One region of the Kocuria sp. KH4 genome, then DNA from elsewhere that is predicted to be linked to it. Evidence: riboswitches for the same ligand, from Rfam matches in the RefSeq annotation. Region 1 holds a riboswitch; each other region holds the start of a gene.
What was found. A riboswitch is a leader RNA that binds a small molecule or an ion and turns the genes downstream of it on or off. The one in region 1 is predicted to bind S-adenosylmethionine.
Positions count from the first base shown of each region.

Region 2: another riboswitch for S-adenosylmethionine. It lies ahead of ACWCOM_RS10790 (O-acetylhomoserine aminocarboxypropyltransferase/cysteine synthase family protein); the one in region 1 lies ahead of ACWCOM_RS09545 (hypothetical protein).
Region 3: another riboswitch for S-adenosylmethionine. It lies ahead of ACWCOM_RS02145 (acyl-CoA dehydrogenase family protein); the one in region 1 lies ahead of ACWCOM_RS09545 (hypothetical protein).
Region 4: another riboswitch for S-adenosylmethionine. It lies ahead of ACWCOM_RS15785 (hypothetical protein); the one in region 1 lies ahead of ACWCOM_RS09545 (hypothetical protein).

Region 1 is NZ_JBSJYX010000010.1:100,939-105,197, reverse strand. It holds gene ACWCOM_RS09565 (cell division protein PerM) at 1-4, opposite strand, end outside; gene ACWCOM_RS09560 (glycosyltransferase family 4 protein) at 118-1,287, shown strand; gene ACWCOM_RS09555 (PIN domain-containing protein) at 1,291-1,674, opposite strand; gene ACWCOM_RS09550 (hypothetical protein) at 1,697-1,882, opposite strand; SAM riboswitch class IV at 1,896-2,021, opposite strand; SAM riboswitch class IV at 2,283-2,396, shown strand; gene ACWCOM_RS09545 (hypothetical protein) at 2,405-2,698, shown strand; gene ACWCOM_RS09540 (hypothetical protein) at 2,797-2,985, opposite strand; gene cspE (transcription antiterminator/RNA stability regulator CspE) at 3,090-3,296, opposite strand; gene ACWCOM_RS09530 (TetR/AcrR family transcriptional regulator) at 3,523-4,053, opposite strand; gene betT (choline BCCT transporter BetT) at 4,230-4,259, shown strand, end outside.
Region 2 is NZ_JBSJYX010000013.1:21,238-25,496, forward strand. It holds gene ACWCOM_RS10785 (cystathionine gamma-synthase) at 1-780, opposite strand, end outside; gene ACWCOM_RS10790 (O-acetylhomoserine aminocarboxypropyltransferase/cysteine synthase family protein) at 789-2,117, opposite strand; SAM riboswitch class IV at 2,133-2,265, opposite strand; gene ACWCOM_RS10795 (Lrp/AsnC family transcriptional regulator) at 2,395-2,847, opposite strand; gene ACWCOM_RS10800 (thiamine pyrophosphate-dependent enzyme) at 3,100-4,259, shown strand, end outside.
Region 3 is NZ_JBSJYX010000002.1:5,266-9,524, reverse strand. It holds gene ACWCOM_RS02155 (thiazole synthase) at 1-156, shown strand, start outside; gene moeB (molybdopterin-synthase adenylyltransferase MoeB) at 153-1,334, shown strand; SAM riboswitch class I at 1,477-1,571, shown strand; partial or broken gene ACWCOM_RS02145 (acyl-CoA dehydrogenase family protein) at 1,684-2,996, shown strand; gene ACWCOM_RS02140 (MFS transporter) at 3,000-4,259, shown strand, end outside.
Region 4 is NZ_JBSJYX010000026.1:13,453-17,711, forward strand. It holds gene ACWCOM_RS15775 (methionine synthase) at 1-105, opposite strand, end outside; gene ACWCOM_RS15780 (DUF1852 domain-containing protein) at 102-1,121, opposite strand; gene ACWCOM_RS15785 (hypothetical protein) at 1,223-1,486, opposite strand; SAM riboswitch class I at 1,492-1,604, opposite strand; gene ACWCOM_RS15790 (hypothetical protein) at 2,087-2,380, opposite strand; gene ACWCOM_RS15795 (DUF4193 family protein) at 2,571-2,693, shown strand; gene ACWCOM_RS15800 (hypothetical protein) at 3,033-3,596, opposite strand; gene ACWCOM_RS15805 (hypothetical protein) at 3,593-3,976, opposite strand; gene ACWCOM_RS15810 (GAF and ANTAR domain-containing protein) at 4,110-4,259, opposite strand, start outside.

The DNA of each region.
Region 1 (4,259 bases):
TCATCACCGTCCATCCTCCCACGCCGCCGGCGCCCGGGCCGAGGTTTCACGGGGCCTTCACCGGCGGGCCACGTGCCGATCCCCCCGCGGACGCCCGTGCCCGGAAGGCTCGGCGCCATGAGAGTCGCCGTGGTCGCCGAGCAGTTCCTCCCCCACCTCAACGGTGTCACCCACTCGGTCCTGCGGGTCGTCGAGCAGCTGGGCGCCCGGGGGCACGACGTGGTGGTCGTGGCGCCCTCCTACGCCCCCGCGCCGCTCGGGCGCCTGGCCGAGGACGTCGTCGAGGACCTCGACGGCGTGCCGGTGCACCGGCTGCCGGCCCTGCCGCTCACCGGCTATCCCGACGTGCGCGTGGCCGGCGGGACCGTGGCCCGGGTGCGCCGGCACCTGGAGCGGTTCCGCCCCGACGTCGTCCACGTCGCCTCCCCGTTCGTCCTGGGCCGGCGGGCGATCCTCGCGGCCCAGCAGCTCGGGGTGCCGGCCGTGGCCGTGTACCAGACGGACGTGCCCGGCTACACGGCGAAGTACGGGGCCCCCTTCCTCGAGCAGCTGCTGTGGGGGCACGTGCGGAGCATGCACAACGCCGCGACCCTGACCCTCGCCCCGTCCTCCTCGGCGGTGGGACAGCTCACCGCGCACGGGGTGCGCGACGTCCACCTGTGGCGGCGCGGGGTGGACACCGCCCGCTTCTGCCCGCGGCACCGCGACGAGCGGTGGCGGGCCGAGGTGGGGGGCGGCCGCCGGATCGTGGGCTACGTGGGCCGGATCGCCCCGGAGAAGCAGGTCGAGGACCTCGCCGCGGTCGCGGACCTGCCCGGCACCCGCCTCGTCGTCGTGGGCTCGGGACCGGAGGAGGAGGCGCTGCGGCGCCGCCTGCCGGGCGCGCACTTCACCGGCCGCCGCTCCGGGGCCGACCTCGCCCGCATCATGGCCTCCCTCGACGTGTTCGTGCACCCGGGCGAGTTCGAGACGTTCTGCCAGACCGTGCAGGAGGCCATGGCCTCCGGGGTGCCGGTGGTCGCCACGGGCCGGGGCGGCCCGGTGGACCTCGTCGACTCCTCCCGCACCGGCTGGCTCTATCCGCCCGGGGACCTCGCGGCGCTGCGCGGCCACGTGGCCGACCTGGTCGGCGACGAGGCCAAGCGGGCCGCCTTCGGGGCCGCCGCGCACGCCGCCGTGCAGGGGCGGACGTGGGACGTGCTGGTCGGGCAGCTGCTGGAGCACTACGACCGGGCCGTGGCGCTGGGCGCCCGCGCCCACGGTCCCCGCCACCGACGGACCGCCTGAGGCCTAGCCCCGGGCGGGGACCGCCTCCAGCACGGGAGCGCCCGTGCCGGCGTACCGTCCGGGCTCGGCGCTGAGCACCGTGAGCCCGTGCACCAGCGCGGTGGCGGCGGTCAGCCCGGCCACCGGATCGGCGGTCCCGGCGGCGCCGAGGGCGCCCCACGCCCTGCTCACGGCCGCGTCCACGGGCAGCACGCGGTCCGGGAAGCGCAGCTCCAGCTGCTCGGTCCACCGCGCCTCGTCGGGCCGGTCCGACAGCAGCTCCCCCAGCACCAGGGCGGACAGGAACAGCCGTCGGTGGCCGTGCCGGCGCAGGACCCCGGCGAGCTCGGGCGAGCGCTCCGGGGTGCGCACCCCGAGCAGCACGGATCGGTCCAGGAGCAGGTCCACGGGGTCGGTCCTCCGCCGGTCCTCAGGCCGCGGCGGCGAGGCGGCCGCGGGCGGGGGCCAGCAGGAAGTCCACGAACTCCGTGCGCGCCTGCACCACGCGGGCGTAGTCGTCGATGCTCATCGCCGCGCAGCCGAGCGCGGCCGGGGCGGCGGGACCGGGGGCCGGGCCGCCCGGGCGGGCGGCGACGATGGGAAGGGCGTCTGACATGACCGGGATCCTTCGGGCGCTCTTGCTCGCAGCGGGTGCCGCCACGGCGGCGATGCGAGCCGCTTCGTCATCCGAACCACCCGTGAACATGGGGTTGGTGCCCGGCCAAGTCGGAGCTTGTCGACCGGATCTCTTGAAGCTGCCCCCATTCAACCACATCGCCCCGGCCCGGTCCCGCCCGGCCGGGCGCGTGAGCCGGCATTCCCCGCCCCGTCACCGCGGCGACACCTCGCCGACACATCGCTGCGCTGGAATGGGCCCCGCGCACCCGGGCGAGCCCCGACATTACGGTTCGGTGACACCGGCCATGCCGGTCCTGTCGGTCTGTCGGAGGCGCGCGGTAGCCTGGAGCTGCTTCTCGAGATGCGGCGTCCGCGTGCTCGAACGGAGGGCGGACCGCCCTCCCGAGGGACCGCGGAGGGGCTCCGACCCGCTGCGCGCCAACCCGATGTTCCCGGGTGGATCGGATGACGAAGCGGCGGGCAACGACACCGGATGCCCGCAAGAACGTCAGGAGAAAACATGACCATGTCCGAAGAAAGAACACCCTCCACCGACCAGCGGGAGGAGTGGGTCGACGTCACCGTCACCGCCCTCCCCGATCTGCACCTCGTCCGGCTCACCTCGACCGACGGCGACGTGCAGGAGTACCTCAGCCCGGAGGCCGACGACCTCGCCGCCGCGGCGGAGCACGCTGCGGGCACCGCGCAATGGTGCGCGAAGTACCGCCAGCTCCTCGTCCCCGGCGCCCTGGCCGCGACCGGCCGGCACCCGTTCTTCAAGCTCCACCCCGCGTCCCTCCCGCTGTCGGCGTAGCCGGCGGGCGGGACACGGCGAAGGCCGCAGCCCGGCGGGCTGCGGCCTTCGCCGTGCGGTCGGCGCCCCCGCGGAACGGGTCCCGCGGGGGCAGCGCCTCACTCCAGCCCGTAGTCCCCGGGCGATCCCCAGCCCTCTCCCCCCGCCCCCTCGGCGGGGGCGTCCAGGTCCCACTCGGAGACCTCGAGCTCGAAGGGCACGGAGACGTCGAGCTCGGCGTCGGGGACCCGGTTCACCACGAAGGGGTCCTCCTCGTCCGGCGGGCGGGGCGGGACGGGACCGGTCATGCGCGCTCCTGCCGATTGCGGGGGTACGGCAGAACCGCCGCCGGGCGCAGGCCCGACGGCGGTTCTGGACGATCAACGGGCTCGTGGGCCCGGCGGAGCTAACGTCAGGAGATGACGGTGATGTTCGCGGCCTGGGGGCCCTTCGGGCCGTCCTGGGTCTCGAACTCGACGCGGTCGTTCTCGTTCAGGGAGCGGAAGCCGCTGGAGTTGATCGCGGAGAAGTGGGCGAAGACGTCCTTGGAGCCGTCCTCGGGGGTGATGAAGCCGAAGCCCTTGTCAGCGTTGAACCACTTGACGATACCGGTAGTCATGGTGAGACCTGATCTTTCGTGAGATGTACGTTTCCCGACGTTCGAGAAACACAGGAGTTGCGATGCGCGGAAAACGTCTTCTCAGAAAAACTGCTGCACCCGGATGGGCCGAACTGCTTGAAATACAAAAACGACAACCTCAACAACTCCGATCCACTCTACACGAGTTCCGGCGCCCCGCCACCCCCGCGGCGGCCGCCGCGGGGCGTTGCCGGGTCCGTGCCGCTCAGCCGGCCAGCAGCGCCTCGGCGACGTCCCGCAGCCGGGCCCGCTCCTGCTGGTCGGGGGCGAAGACGCCCGCGGCGTCGGCGAACCACACGCCGTCGGCCAGCAGCCGCACGGCCAGCAGCCGGCTCCGGTGCCCGGGGGGCAGGTCCTCGGGCAGGTCCACCCACGGCGTCACCCGTGCCACCCAGCGCTCCTTGAGCGTCGCGCGCAGCCGCTGGTCCGTGAGCATCACCAGATCCGTCTCGTCGACCTCCCCCGACAGGCACCAGTCCAGGTAGGCGCGCAGCCGCTCGTCGGCCGGCACCTGCTCCGGCGGGGCGCAGAGGCGGCGGGCCATCTGCGCGTCCCAGCCGTCCATCACCCGGTCCACCAGGGCCAGCATCAGGGCCTCCTTGGTGGGGAAGTGGTACATCACCCCGGGCTTGGTGAGGTCCGCCTGCCGCGCGGCCGACGCGAGGGAGACCGTGCCGCCGCTGCGGATGAGCTCGAGGGCGCCGTCGAGGATCCGCTCCCGGGAGGAATTGTTCATGGGAGGGACTTTACCAACCGGAAGGATGGTGTCACGATGTTGCGCACGGCCGGTGTGATCCGCAGCACCGCACCGGCCCACCACAGGAGGACGCCGTCCCACCCCGTCCGGTCCCCCCGGGACCGGTCACCGGGTGCGCTGCGCCCCGGACCACTCTCCACAGGAGGATCCGTCCCATGACCACTGCCGTGCACGACAGCACGTCC
Region 2 (4,259 bases), on a different contig from region 1:
CTTGAGCCCGCGGGCGGCCAGGTAGCTGTCCTGGGGTCCGGCCACGGCGCCGGCGGCGAACTGCTGGAAGCCGACCGTCTCGGCGAGCGGGGCGCCGCGCCAGGAGCCCGCCCCGACGACCACGGCCCCGCCGAGGACGTCGGAGTGCCCGCCGATGTACTTGGTGGTGGAGTGCACCACGGCGTGGGCGCCGAGCAGCAGCGGGTTCTGCAGGTACGGGGACGCGAAGGTGTTGTCCACCACGAGCAGCGCCCCCGCCTCCCGGGCCAGCTCCGCCCAGGCCGCGACGTCGGCGATGCCGAGCAGCGGGTTGGAGGGCGTCTCCAGCCACAGGACCGCGGTGTCCCCGGGACGGACCGCGGCGCGGACGGCGTCGAGGTCGGTGATCTCCACGGGCGTGTGACCGATCCCCCACGGGGCGAGCACCCGGGTGATCAGCCGGTTGGTGCCGCCGTAGCCGTCGGCGCCGAGCACCACGTGCTCGCCCGGGCGCAGCACCGCCCGCAGCAGCGCGTCCTCGGCGGCGATCCCGGAGGCGAAGGCGAACCCGCGCTCGCCGTGCTCCAGGGCCGCGAGCTGCTCCTCGAAGCCGTTGCGGGTGGGGTTCGAGCCGCGGCTGTACTCGTGGCCGGCGCGCAGGACGTTGATCCCGTCCTGGGCGAAGGTGGAGGTCTGGTAGACCGGCGGGATGACGGCCCCGGTCAGCGGGTCGGGCTGCTGGCCGGCGTGGACGGCGGTGGTGGTGAAGCCCTGCCGGCGGGTGGTGACGGTCTGACTCATGGTGGGGCTCACTTCCGGAAGTTCGAAACGGTCTCGAGCACGGCGTCGAGGGCCTGGCCGAGGTCGGCCACGAGGTCCTGCGGGGCCTCGAGGCCGACCGAGAGCCGGATGGTGGTCTCGGCGATCCCGCCGGCCCGGCGCTGCTCGGGCGTGAGCCGGCAGTGGGTCATCGCGGCCGGGTGGGCCACGAGGCTGCGGGTGTCGCCGATGTTGGCGACCAGCTTGAACAGCCGCAGCCCGTCGATGAAGGGCCCCACGGCGGCGTCCGGGGCCGCGAGGTCGAAGGAGAACACGGAGCCGGTGCCGCGGGGGAAGTCCCGGGCCGCGATCCCGGCCCCGGGGTCCCCCGGCAGCCCGGGGTGGTGCACGCGTGCGACGGCGGGGTGACCGGCGAGGAACTCGGCCACGGTCAGCGCCGAGGCCGTGTGCCGGGCCACCCGCAGGTCGAGGGTCTCGGTGCCCTGCAGGATCTGGCTGGCGTTGAACGGGGACAGCGTGGTGCCGAGGTCGTGCACGTACTTGGCCCGGACCAGGTGCAGGTAGGGGCTGGCGCCGGCGCACCTGTCGAGCAGGCTCTGCCCGCCCCAGCGGGCGCGGGCGCGGGTGAACTGCGGCCACCTCTCGGGCTGCGCGGACCAGTCGAACGTCCCGCCGTCCACGACCGCCCCGGCGAGGGCGTTGCCGTGGCCGCCGAGGAACTTGGTGGCCGAGTGCACCACGATGTCCGCGCCCTTCTCCAGCGGCCGGTACAGCGCCGGGGAGGCGAGGGTGTTGTCGACGACGACGGGCACCCGGGCCGCCCGGGCGACGTCGGCGATCCCGGGCAGGTCCGGCAGCGTGGCCAGCGGGTTGCCGATGGACTCGAGCAGGAAGGCCCGGGTGTCGGGGCGCACGGCCGCGGCCCAGGCGCCGGGGACGGTGGGGTCCACGAAGTCCACCTCGACGCCGTGGTCGGCCAGCGAGTCGGTGAGCAGGTCCACGGTCCCGCCGTAGAGCTTCTCGGAGGCGACCAGGTGCCTGTCCTCCCCCTGGCCGAGCAGGGCCAGCAGCGCCACGGCCACCGCGGCCTGCCCCGAGCCGGTGGCCACGGCTCCCCTCCCGCCCTCGAGCTCGCTGATCCGCTGCTCGAGCACGGCGACCGTCGGGTTGCCGGTGCGGGTGTAGGTGAAGCCGGCCCGGGTCTGGGCGAACATCTGCCGGGCGGCCTCGTAGTCCGGGAACTCGAAGGCGGCGCTCTGGTAGATCGGCACCGTGAGGGTGCGCTGCCCGGGGTCGTGGTCGGCGCCGGCGTGGATCTGCCGGGTCGAGAGGTCCTGGTCGGTCACGGGGAGGGACATGGCGCGGCTCCTGTGCGCTTGCTCTTACCCGCACCGGTCACCCGTCGCACGGCAACGGGGATGCAGGCCGCTTCCTCATCCGAACCACCCGGTGAGCATGGGGTTGGTGCGCGACCCAGTCGGAGCTTGGCGGTCGCGTCTCGTGAAGCTGGGACCACACTATGCGGGAGGCGCACCGGCGCCGTTCCACGACCGAAGATGACGTCCGTGACGGATCGTGACGCCGTTCGTGACACCCCCGTGACGACGTCCGTGACGGCCCGCGCGCCGGGGCGGGTCACGCCCGGGTGTCGATGTCCTCGAAGATCAGGAACGTCTGGGTGTCCACCACGCCGGGCAGCTGCTGGACGTGCTCGAAGATCACCTGCCGCAGGTGCACCGTGTCCACGGCGCGCACCAGCAGCATGACGTCGAAGTTCCCGCCCACCAAGGCGATGTGGTGCACCGCCGGGATCGCCTGCAGCTGCCCGCACAGCTCCCGCCAGGTGTTCTGCTGCAGCTTCAGCGTCACGTAGGCCGAGGCCTGCAGCCCGGCGCGCACCGGGTCGATCACGGTGCCGAAGCGCAGGATCACCCCTTCGTCGCGCAGCCGGTTGATGCGGGCGTAGGCGTGGGCGCGGGAGACGTGCACGGCCGCGGCGATCGCGGTCACCGACTGCCGGGCGTCCCGGGAGAGCTCGGCGAGGATCTTGCGGTCGGTCTCGTCCAGCGGGACGGGGGTCGAGGGCACGGCGGGCTCCTTCGGGGCGGGGTGCGAGGGCGGGACATGAGGGCGGGACCTATGTCGGACGAATGCGTGTGTCCCACGCCACAGTAGAACATTTCGTCCACGCGGACGGCACCCCTGCGCGCAGGAATCTGGACTTTCCCGGGCGCCTGGATACGAACCGGCTGTTCTTCCCATACTGGGCGGACAGAACTTCAGCGGCCTTCCCGCCGTCCCGCGTCCCCACCCGGACCGGGGACCGACCGAGGGGACACCATGAGCCAGACCGTCGAGACCCCCGAGGACCCGATCCTCCGGGCCTCCCAGAGCTTCGGCATCACGCCGGAGCAGTACATGCTCCCGGCCCGCGGCGAGATCCGGATGGTGGACCCCGCCGGCCGCCTGCTGCCGGCCCACGAGCAGGGCACCGAGCCCGGCCACGAGTACCCGCTGCCCGCGGGGGACGTGCTGCTGGGCGCCTACGAGAAGCTGGTGGTGGGCCGCCGGGTCAACGACCAGAACTCCGCGCTGGTGCGCCAGGGCCGGATGGCCGTCTACCCCTCCAGCCACGGGCAGGAGGCCTGCCAGGTCGCCGCCGCCCTGTGCCTGCGGCCGGGCGACTGGCTGTTCCCCACCTACCGGGACACCGTGGCCGTGATGACCCGGGGCGTGCGGCCCCTGGACGTGATGTCGATCTTCCGCGGCGAGTGGCACGGGGGCTACGACCCCCACGAGCACCACGTCGGCATCCAGTCGACCCCGCTCACCACCCAGCTGCTGCACGCGGTGGGCGTGGCCCACGCCGCGAAGCTGCGCGGCGAGGACACCGTGGTCCTGGCCATGTGCGGCGACGGCGCCACGAGCGAGGGCGACTTCCACGAGGCCCTGAACTTCGCCGCCGTGTTCAAGCTGCCGGTCGTGTTCTTCGTGCAGAACAACGGCTACGCGATCTCCGTGCCCCTGTCCCAGCAGTCGGCCGCCCCCAGCCTGGCCCACAAGGCGGTCGGCTACGGCATGGCCGGGGAGCGGGTGGACGGCAACGACCTGGTGGCCCTGCTCGCCACGCTGGGCCGCGCCGTGGACCTGGCCCGCGCCGAGTCCGAGCCCCTCCTCCTGGAGGCCCACACCTACCGCATGCAGGCCCACACCAACGCCGACGACGCGACCCGCTACCGCGACGACGCCGAGGTGCAGGAGTGGATCGCCAAGGACCCCGTGACCCGCATGCGCGCCTACCTGGCCGGGGAGGGCCTGCTCGACGACGCGGCCGAGCAGCGCATCGCCGCCGCCGCCGAGGACGTCGCCGCGGCCCTGCGCGACGGCATGAACGCCGACGTGGAGGTCGACCCGCGCGCGCTCTTCCGCCACGTCTACACCGAGCAGACCCCGCAGCTCGCCGAGCAGGAGCAGTTCCTGGCCGCCGAGCTCGCCCGAGA
Region 3 (4,259 bases), on a different contig from region 1:
GCCCGCCGCCACGCCCGGGCGTCTTCGCCGATGGCCGGGCGGATCGGCGCCGGCGCGCCCGACGGCACCCCCGACGGCATGTCCGACGGCGGGCCGGCCGCCGACCCGGCGGACGTCCCGCGCGGGGACTGGGCGCCCGTGGGGGAGCGGCCGTGAGCCCGCTGCCCCCCCTGGTGGAGCCGGGCCCCGACCTGACCCGGGCGGAGCTCGAGCGCTACGCCCGGCACCTGAGCCTGCCCGGCATCGGTCCGCTCGGCCAGCGCCGGCTCGGCAACGCCCGGGTGCTCGTGGTCGGCGCCGGCGGGCTGGGCGCCCCGGCCCTGCAGTACCTCGCCGCGGCCGGCGTGGGCACGCTGGGGATCGTCGACGACGACGTCGTGGCGGTCTCCAACCTGCAGCGCCAGGTGGTGCACCGAACCGCCGACGTCGGCCGGCCCAAGGCGGACTCCGCCGCGGAGGCCGTGGCCGCGCTCAACCCGCTCGTGCGGGTGCGCACCCACCCCTGCCGGCTCACGGCGGACAACGCCCTGCGGATCCTCGGAGAGTACGACCTCGTCCTCGACGGCGCGGACAACTTCGCGACCCGCTACGTGGTCGGCGACGCCGCCGCCCTGACCGGGATCCCCTGCGTGTGGGGCTCCATCCTGCGCTTCGAGGGGCAGGTCAGCGTCTTCTGGGCCGGCCACGGGCCCACCTACCGGGACCTCTACCCCGAGGCGCCGCCGGACGGGGAGGTCCCCAGCTGCGCCGAGGGCGGGGTCTTCGGCATGCTCCCCGCCACCGTGGGCGCGGTGATGGTCACCGAGGCCGTCAAGCTGATCACCGGCACCGGCGAGCCCCTGCTCGGGCGGGTGCTGCTGCACGACGCCCTGGCCATGACCTGGCGCGAGATGCGCCTGAGCCCGGACCCCGACGCCGCCCCGGTCACCGCCGTCGCCCGGCCCGAGGCCGTCGCCCCGCCGCCCGGCGGCGGGGCGGAGCCCGCCGAGACCGTCGGGGCAGCCGAGCTGGCCCGGCTGCTGGCACGGCGGGCGCGCGGCGAGGCGGACTTCGTGCTGGTCGACGTGCGGGAGGACTGGGAGCGGCAGCTCCTGGCCATCCCCGGCGCCGTGCCGGTGCCGCTCCCGGAGCTGCTGGATCGGGGGCCGGCCGCCCTGCCGCCGGAGGCCCGGGGCGCGGACCTCGTGCTGCACTGCAAGGCCGGCGCCCGCTCGGCGAGCGCCCTCGCCGCGCTGCGCCCGTTCTACGCCGGCCGGGAGGAGCGGCTCCGCCACCTCGAGGGCGGGGTGCTGGCCTGGGCGGAGCTGGTGGAGCCGGAGCGGCCGCGCTACTGATCCGTCCCCCGCCGGTGCGGCCGCGGCGGATGCGTACACCATCCGGGAGGACATGACCGTCTGTGACGTGCCCGTGACACCCGATGACATGTGACGGTCACCGGGTGGCTCCGCACCCCCGCGGTCTGGTGCGATGTCATCCGTCCCATTCAGAGCGGCCGAGAGATCTGGCTCGACGACGCCGCAGCAACCCGTCCTTCGCAGGGGTCAGGGTGCTAAGGCCAGAACCGATGGAGATCCCGGATCTGCAGTCGCCCCGTGACGCCGGCCCCCGGCGCCGTCGTCGCCGGGCCCGCCCCGGCGCGACCGGACGGCCGGCACTCCTCGGTGCGACCGGAAGGACCACCGCATGACCCGCACCACGGACGAGGGGACTCCCACCCGTCCCCGCGCCGGCACGAACCTCGCCGCCGGTCTGCCGGGCGACTACGCCGGGCTGAGCGAGCACTTCGGGCCGCTGTTCGCGGAGATCGCCGCCGGCTCCCTGACCCGGGACCTCCGGCGCGCGCTGCCCCACGAGGAGGTCGGCCGGCTGGACCGGGCCGGATTCGGCGCCCTGCGCGTCCCGGCGGCCCACGGCGGTCCCGGCGTCGGCATCGAGGACTTCACCCGGCTGCTGGTCGACCTGGCCGAGGCGGACTCCAACATCGCCCACCTCTACCGCTCCCACGCCGGCTTCGTGGAGTCCCTGCGCTTCCTGCCCCGGGAGCTCCAGGACGTCTGGTACCCGCGGGTGCTGGCCGGGGCCACCGTCGGCAACGCCTCCACGGAGAAGGGCGGCAACGCGCTGGGCACGCTGAACACCGTGCTGCGCCGCACCGCCGAGGGATGGGAGATCACCGGCCGGAAGTTCTACGCCACCGGCTCCATCTTCTGCGACTACACCCGCGTCTCGGCCGCCCTCGACGGCCGGGACGGGCGCCGCTTCGCCGTGGTCGCCACGGACGCCCCGGGGGTCACGCTCGAGGACGACTGGGACGGCTTCGGGCAGAAGCTCACCGGCACCGGCACCGCCACTTCGACCGCGTGCGCGTCCCGGACGACGCCGTGCTGGACCGCACCGCCGGCAGCGCGGAGGCCGTCCACGAGGCCGCCTTCTTCCAGCTCGTGCTGCTGGCCGTGCTGGCCGGCATCGCCCGCGCCGCCCGGCGGGACGCCGTGGGGACCATCGCCACCCGCCGGCGGACCTTCAACACCGGCCTCGGCCTGCCGTTCCGCGAGGACCCGCTGATCCAGGAGGCGACCGGCCGGATCTCCGCCAAGGCCTTCGCCGCGGAGGCCACCGTGCTGCACGCCGCCCGCGCCCTGGACGCCGGGATCGCCGCCGCCGCGGCGTCCGGCGCCGACCGCCCGGAGTTCACCGGGACCCTCCCGGCGGCGCTGCACGAGTCCGAGATCGCCGTGGAGCACGCCCAGGTCACCGTGCCGGAGCTGGCGCTCGGCGCCGCCCAGGACTTGTTCCTCACGGTGGGCGCGTCCGCCACGTCTACGGCCAAGGGCCTGGACCGGCACTGGCGCAACGCCCAGACCGTGGCCACCCACAACCCGATCGCCTTCCGGGCCCGCGCCCTCGGCGACTACCTCATCAACGGCACCCTGCCGGAGGGCCTGAACGCCATCGGCGACGCCAGGACCGCCGCCGACCGAACCCCAGGAGTCTGACGCATGACCACCCCGACCACGGCCGCCGCGGGACGCACCAGCGTCGTCCACGGCAAGAAGCGCGTCCTGGCCTCGGCCTTCGCCGGCACCACCATCGAGTGGTACGACTTCTACCTCTACGGCACCGCCGCCGCACTGGTCTTCAACGTCCAGTTCTTCCCCATGGCCACCGAGCTCGGCGGCATCGTCGCCTCCTTCGCCACCCTCGCGGTCGGGGTGATCGCCCGGCCCCTGGGCGGGATCGTCGCCGGCCACCTGGGCGACCGGATCGGCCGCAAGGCCCTGCTCGTGGCCTCCCTGCTGCTCATGGGCGTGGCCTCCACCCTGATCGGCCTGCTGCCGACCTACGAGGTGATCGGCTGGTGGGCCGTCGTCGGGCTCGTCGCCCTGCGGATCCTGCAGGGCCTGTCCGCCGGCGCCGAATGGGGCGGCTCCGCGCTGCTGAGCGTGGAGCACTCCCCGGCCCGGCACCGCGGGTTCTTCGGGTCCTTCACCCAGATCGGCTCCTCGGCCGGCATGCTGCTGGCCACCGGCGCGTTCTTCGTCGTGCAGCACGTCATGAGCGCGGAGCAGTTCGCCGCCTACGGCTGGCGCATCCCCTTCCTGCTCTCGGCGCTGCTGGTGGCGGTCGGCCTGTGGATCCGCCTCGGCGTGGCCGACGCCCCCGAGTTCCTGGAGCACCGGGCCTCGGGCAACGTGGCCGCAGCACCCCTGCGGGAGCTGCTGCTCCACCACCGCCGCCCGCTGCTGGTCACGGTCGGCCTGCGCCTGGCCCAGAACGCCGTCTACTACCTGGTGACGGTCTACATGCTCACCTACCTGCGGGACGTGCGCGGGGACAGCTCCTCCGGCGTGACCGCGGTGATGATCGCCTCGGCCATCGGCCTGTTCACCACCCCCTTCTGGGGCTGGCTGTCGGACCGGGTGGGCCGCAGGGTCGTCTCGGTGAGCGCCTACGCGGCGATCGGCGTCTTCGGCTGGGTGCTGTTCGCCTTCCTCGGCTCCGGCCCGCTCGCCCTGCTCCCGCTCGTGGTGGTCCTCGGCATCAACCTCGTCCACGACGCCATCTACGGACCGCAGGCGGCCTGGTTCGCCGAGCAGTTCCCCGTGCACGTGCGGTACTCGGGGGTGAGCTTCGGCTACCAGGTCGGCACCGTCCTGGGCGGCGGGCTGATGCCGATGATCGCCGCCCTGCTGTTCGCCGCCGGCGGGGACACCCCGTGGCTGATCGCCGGATACCTCTCCGGGCTGTCCGTGCTCTCC
Region 4 (4,259 bases), on a different contig from region 1:
TTCCTCGCCGTCCAGCTTCCAGGGGGACCACAGCGTCTCACCTTCAGCGAGCCAGGAGGGCTTGGGCAGGCTGCCGACGATGGTGGTGGGCAACAGAGTGTTCATCCGTGATCTTCCGTCTCTCGTCCGGAGTGGGCCGCGGCCCACTGCTCCAGGAGGGTCTGGTGTGGCTTCACGAAGTGCTCCTCCGTGAACTTCCCCTGCATGAGGGCCAGCTGACTGCGCTCCTCGCGGTCGTAGGCGATCTGCGTCACCGAGTGGTCTCGGCTCTCCAGGCTCGGCCGGTAGATCCGACCAGCCGCCGCATTGGCGTTGTAGATCTCCGGGCGATAGATCTTCTGGAACGTCTCCATCGTGCTGATGAGACCGATGAGTGCCAGGCTGGAATAGTCGTTGAGGAGATCGCCCCGGAAATAGAACGCCAGGGGCGCGACCGCGCCGCGGGGCATGAAGTAGCGGACCCGCAGTCCCATCTGCTCGAAGTATCGATCCGTCAAGGAGGATTCGTCCTGCCGATACTCGACCCCGAGGATCGGATGGTGGTTCTCGAGCCGACGGTACGTCTTGGTGCTCGAGACGCTGATGCAGATCACGGGCGGCTGAGGGAACCGCTCGCGGTAGGCATCGGAGTCCAGGAAGTGCGTGAAGAGCTTCCCGTGCAATTCGCCGAAGTCATCGGGGATGCTGGACCGGGACACCTTCGCGTGGTGTTCCGGCAGCACCACGCTGAAGTCGTAGTCCCGCAGGTAGGACGAGAAGTTGTTCCCCACGATCCCGTCGATGTGCACATTGGCCAGCGTGTCGAGGATCTGCACGTCGAGGACCTCGATCAGGGGGAATACCGCGTCGTCGCCGTCGGCGGCGACGTGCAGGTCCACGGAGACGATCTCAATCTCCACGGCATAGCGATCCCGGCTGGGATTGTCCCAGTGGGCCAGGTCGTTGAAGCGATTATTGATCATGGTCAGGGTGTTCCGGAGGTTCTGCCGACGGTTCTCGCCGCGGGCCAGGTTCGCGAAGTTCGTGGTGCCCCGGGAACTGGACGACGGGCAGTAGTCCTCATCGAAGCGGGTCGTGCTGATACCGAACGTGAAGTCGTTCGTCCTGGTGGTCTGATGCATCGATTCCTCACTGTGGACCGGGGGCCTGCCTGCCAGGTGCGTACTCATCTCGAACGTCCTTCCCTGCTGCTCGTGCACTGCCCTCCCGAAGGTCGCCTCAGTCATGCTCCTGGCACCCCCGGCGCTGCCCGGACGACGTCGGTCCGGGTCTCCGGGCTGCCGGTTACCCGGGCCGCAGCGGTGACGCGGCGCTGACCGGTCCGCGGCGGGGTGGTGGACCTCCGGCTGTACTCGTGGCCGCCGCGCAGCACGGTGATGCCGTCCTGCACGAAGGTGCTGGTCCGGTCGATCGGCGGCACGACCGCCCCGGTCAGTGGGTCCGGTGCCCGGCCGGCGTGGACCTGTTGGGTGGCGTGGTGATGCATTCGATCCTCCATCGGTCCTGGCGGTAGCACCGTGCCCGCCGGTCCCGATGTCCCGGGGTCGGCTGACTGGTTGCTGCGGCGTCGTCGAGCCAGATCTCTCGGCCGCTCTGGATGGTGTGGTGCGCTCATCCCACTCGATGGACGGCTCTGCAGTCCAACGGACGGTGGGGTCGGTCGTCACAAAAACACACGTGGGGACACATTCGGGCCGGGCGGCCGCGCTCGGCCGCTTCGGCCGACGTCGGGCCGGGTTTGTGACAGGTTGTGACGGCCGGCCGCCCGGCCCTCATCGTGGGCCCAGTGATGTCCTGGCGGAAGACCAGGGTGTCGTCGAGGGCGTTGTGCGCGGAGAAGATGACGCCCGCCTGGGGGTGGCGTCGTCAACGGCGTGGTGAACGGCGTCAACCGGATCCTGGGAGCCGTGCACGGAGCCATCGGCTTCGTCCTCCGGCACCACAGGAGCGCTCTCCCCTGCCCCGCTCGTCGATCGTGGCAACCCGGGGCGTATGACCAGCTTCCACCGCGGCACGGTCCGCCGCTAACGGGCCCTATGTAAGGTGGCTTGCTCGTGGCCGCCGTGGGCTAACCGACTGCGTGCTCTTACCGTGCGCTGGAATACATCCGAGGCGAAGGGGTCGAGGTGATTCCCAGCGATTGCAGCTCGCGCCGGCGTGCCAGCATTTGCGCTTCCGCTTGGCGGGCCCAGAGGCGCGAGCTGCGCTCGAACTTCGACACGACCCCGAGGGTCAGCATGAGCACCCCGGCCATCAGCAGTGCCATCCAGACCGGGTCCAGTGCTTGGTCAGCCCTGATGGACAGCCACAGCCCCGCGAGGACCACCGCGGTCAGGAACGCACCGGCGCGAGTGGTCACCGTGATCAGTGCGCCTGTCATCAATAGCCCCTGCCGCCCCTATGCCGTCCCCGCTCTTTCTGTACCCCATAGTAACTTGATGCATCACTAAACGCTGAAGGACACCACTGCGTCCCTGCACCTTTTGGCAGAGCATGGTTCCTGGCGCGGTGGTGATCCACATCGAGGGCATCGACCTGCCTGGGGCGGCCTCTCGCATGAAGAGCTCAGCGTGGCGGTCATCCTCGAGCGCAGCGACGAGTTCACCTGCCGCATCTGTTTCCTGATCCGTCACCGCCCCCAGCCCGTCCGCACCAGTGCGGGCACCAGCTACTGCAGGGATTGCGCGGGCTGAGTCCCCGCCCGCCGGCGCACGACGCCCGGGTCCCGGCGCACCACGCGCCGGGGCCCGGGCCGTCGGCCGTGTACCCACCGGACGGGGCCAGGGGGAGGTGGGGTTATCGCGGCGGGCCCTCCGGTGCCGGTTCCGTGCGCCCGGGGTGGCGGCACTGGTCGGTGAGGACGAGTCGGCGGTGTCCTAGGCCGACTTCGCGCACCCAGGCCACTGCGAGGCGGGGGACGTGTTCTTCGACCTGGGCGTGGTAGCAGAACGTGTCCTGGTCCCAGATCTCCACGATCCGTCCCGGCGTCAACGCGTGGGCCGGCAGCACGGCGACCGAGGACCCGGGCGCACTCACCATCCCTCGCCCTCACGAGCGTGGCGGTGGGCGTCGAGGGCGTCCAGGAGTTCCTGGTGGCGATCCAGGGTCACCGGGTGCGGGCCTGCCGGGGCTTCCAGGTATTCGTCCTCCAACTGCAGGGACACCCGGGAGTGGAGGACCTGCAGCTCCACCAGCGTCAGCGACCCCAGATCCGCCGGGAACGCCTCGCCCGGACCCAGCCGTGTGCTGCCTTCCAGCACGTCGAGCCCGGGTGCACGCCACGACGCACCCGCCGGATCACTGAGGGCGTCGGTGCGGTGGTGGGCGTCAAGGGCGTCCAGGAGTTCCTGGTGGCGATCCAGGGTCACCGGGTGCGGGCCTGCCGGGGCTTCCAGGTATTCGTCCTCCAGCTGCAGGGACACCCGGGAGTGGAGGACCTGCAGCTCCACCAGCGTCAGCGACCCCAGATCCGCCGGGAACGCCTCGCCCGGACCCAGCCGTGTGCTGCCTTCCAGCACGTCGAGCCCGGGTGCACGCCACGACGCGCCCGCCGGATCACTGAGGGTGTCGGTGTGGGTCTGCCGGTGACCGATCATGCCGCCACCTCCTGGCCGGCACCCACGCCGCGCAGCGACCCCTCGGGAAGCCGGCCACCGTGGTCGCCGACACCATCGACGCTACCCCCGGTTAGAGGCGCCGGCGCAGGCAGCACCAGCCGCACCGCACCCCCTCGACCGGTGCGCCCGGGCTCCTCCAGCGCCTGGCGGAGCAGCCCCACGGCGGAGGCCTCGACCCGGGACAGGGCAGAGAGGTCCACGGTGACCGTGGTGGCTGGGGTGAGGGTGCGTGCGCGGCGGATCACCGCGTGCAGCCCCTGCTGGGACAGTACGGTCAGCGCACCGGCGGTGACCCTGATGGTCACGTGGCGGCCGTCCAGATCGACCTGGACGGCGACAGAGAGCTTGGAGGGTTTCAACGACCTTCTCGCATCCTGAGTACGGGAACAGAAGGGCCGCTACTTGACCAGGGCAATAGCGTAGAGCACCACTGGCGGCGGGGTAAGCGCCGTCAGTGGTGGTCTACGTCACAATGACACAGGTCCCTGGGGGTCAGTAGTTGAAGTGAGGGGTGACCGGTCCGGCGGCGGTGACCATCTGCTCGGCCAGATCGCGCAGCTTCACGTTGCGGTGGTTGGACAATGCGCGCAGGAGCTCCGCGGCCTCCTGCTGGCTGCACTGCTGCTGGTTCATGATCATTCC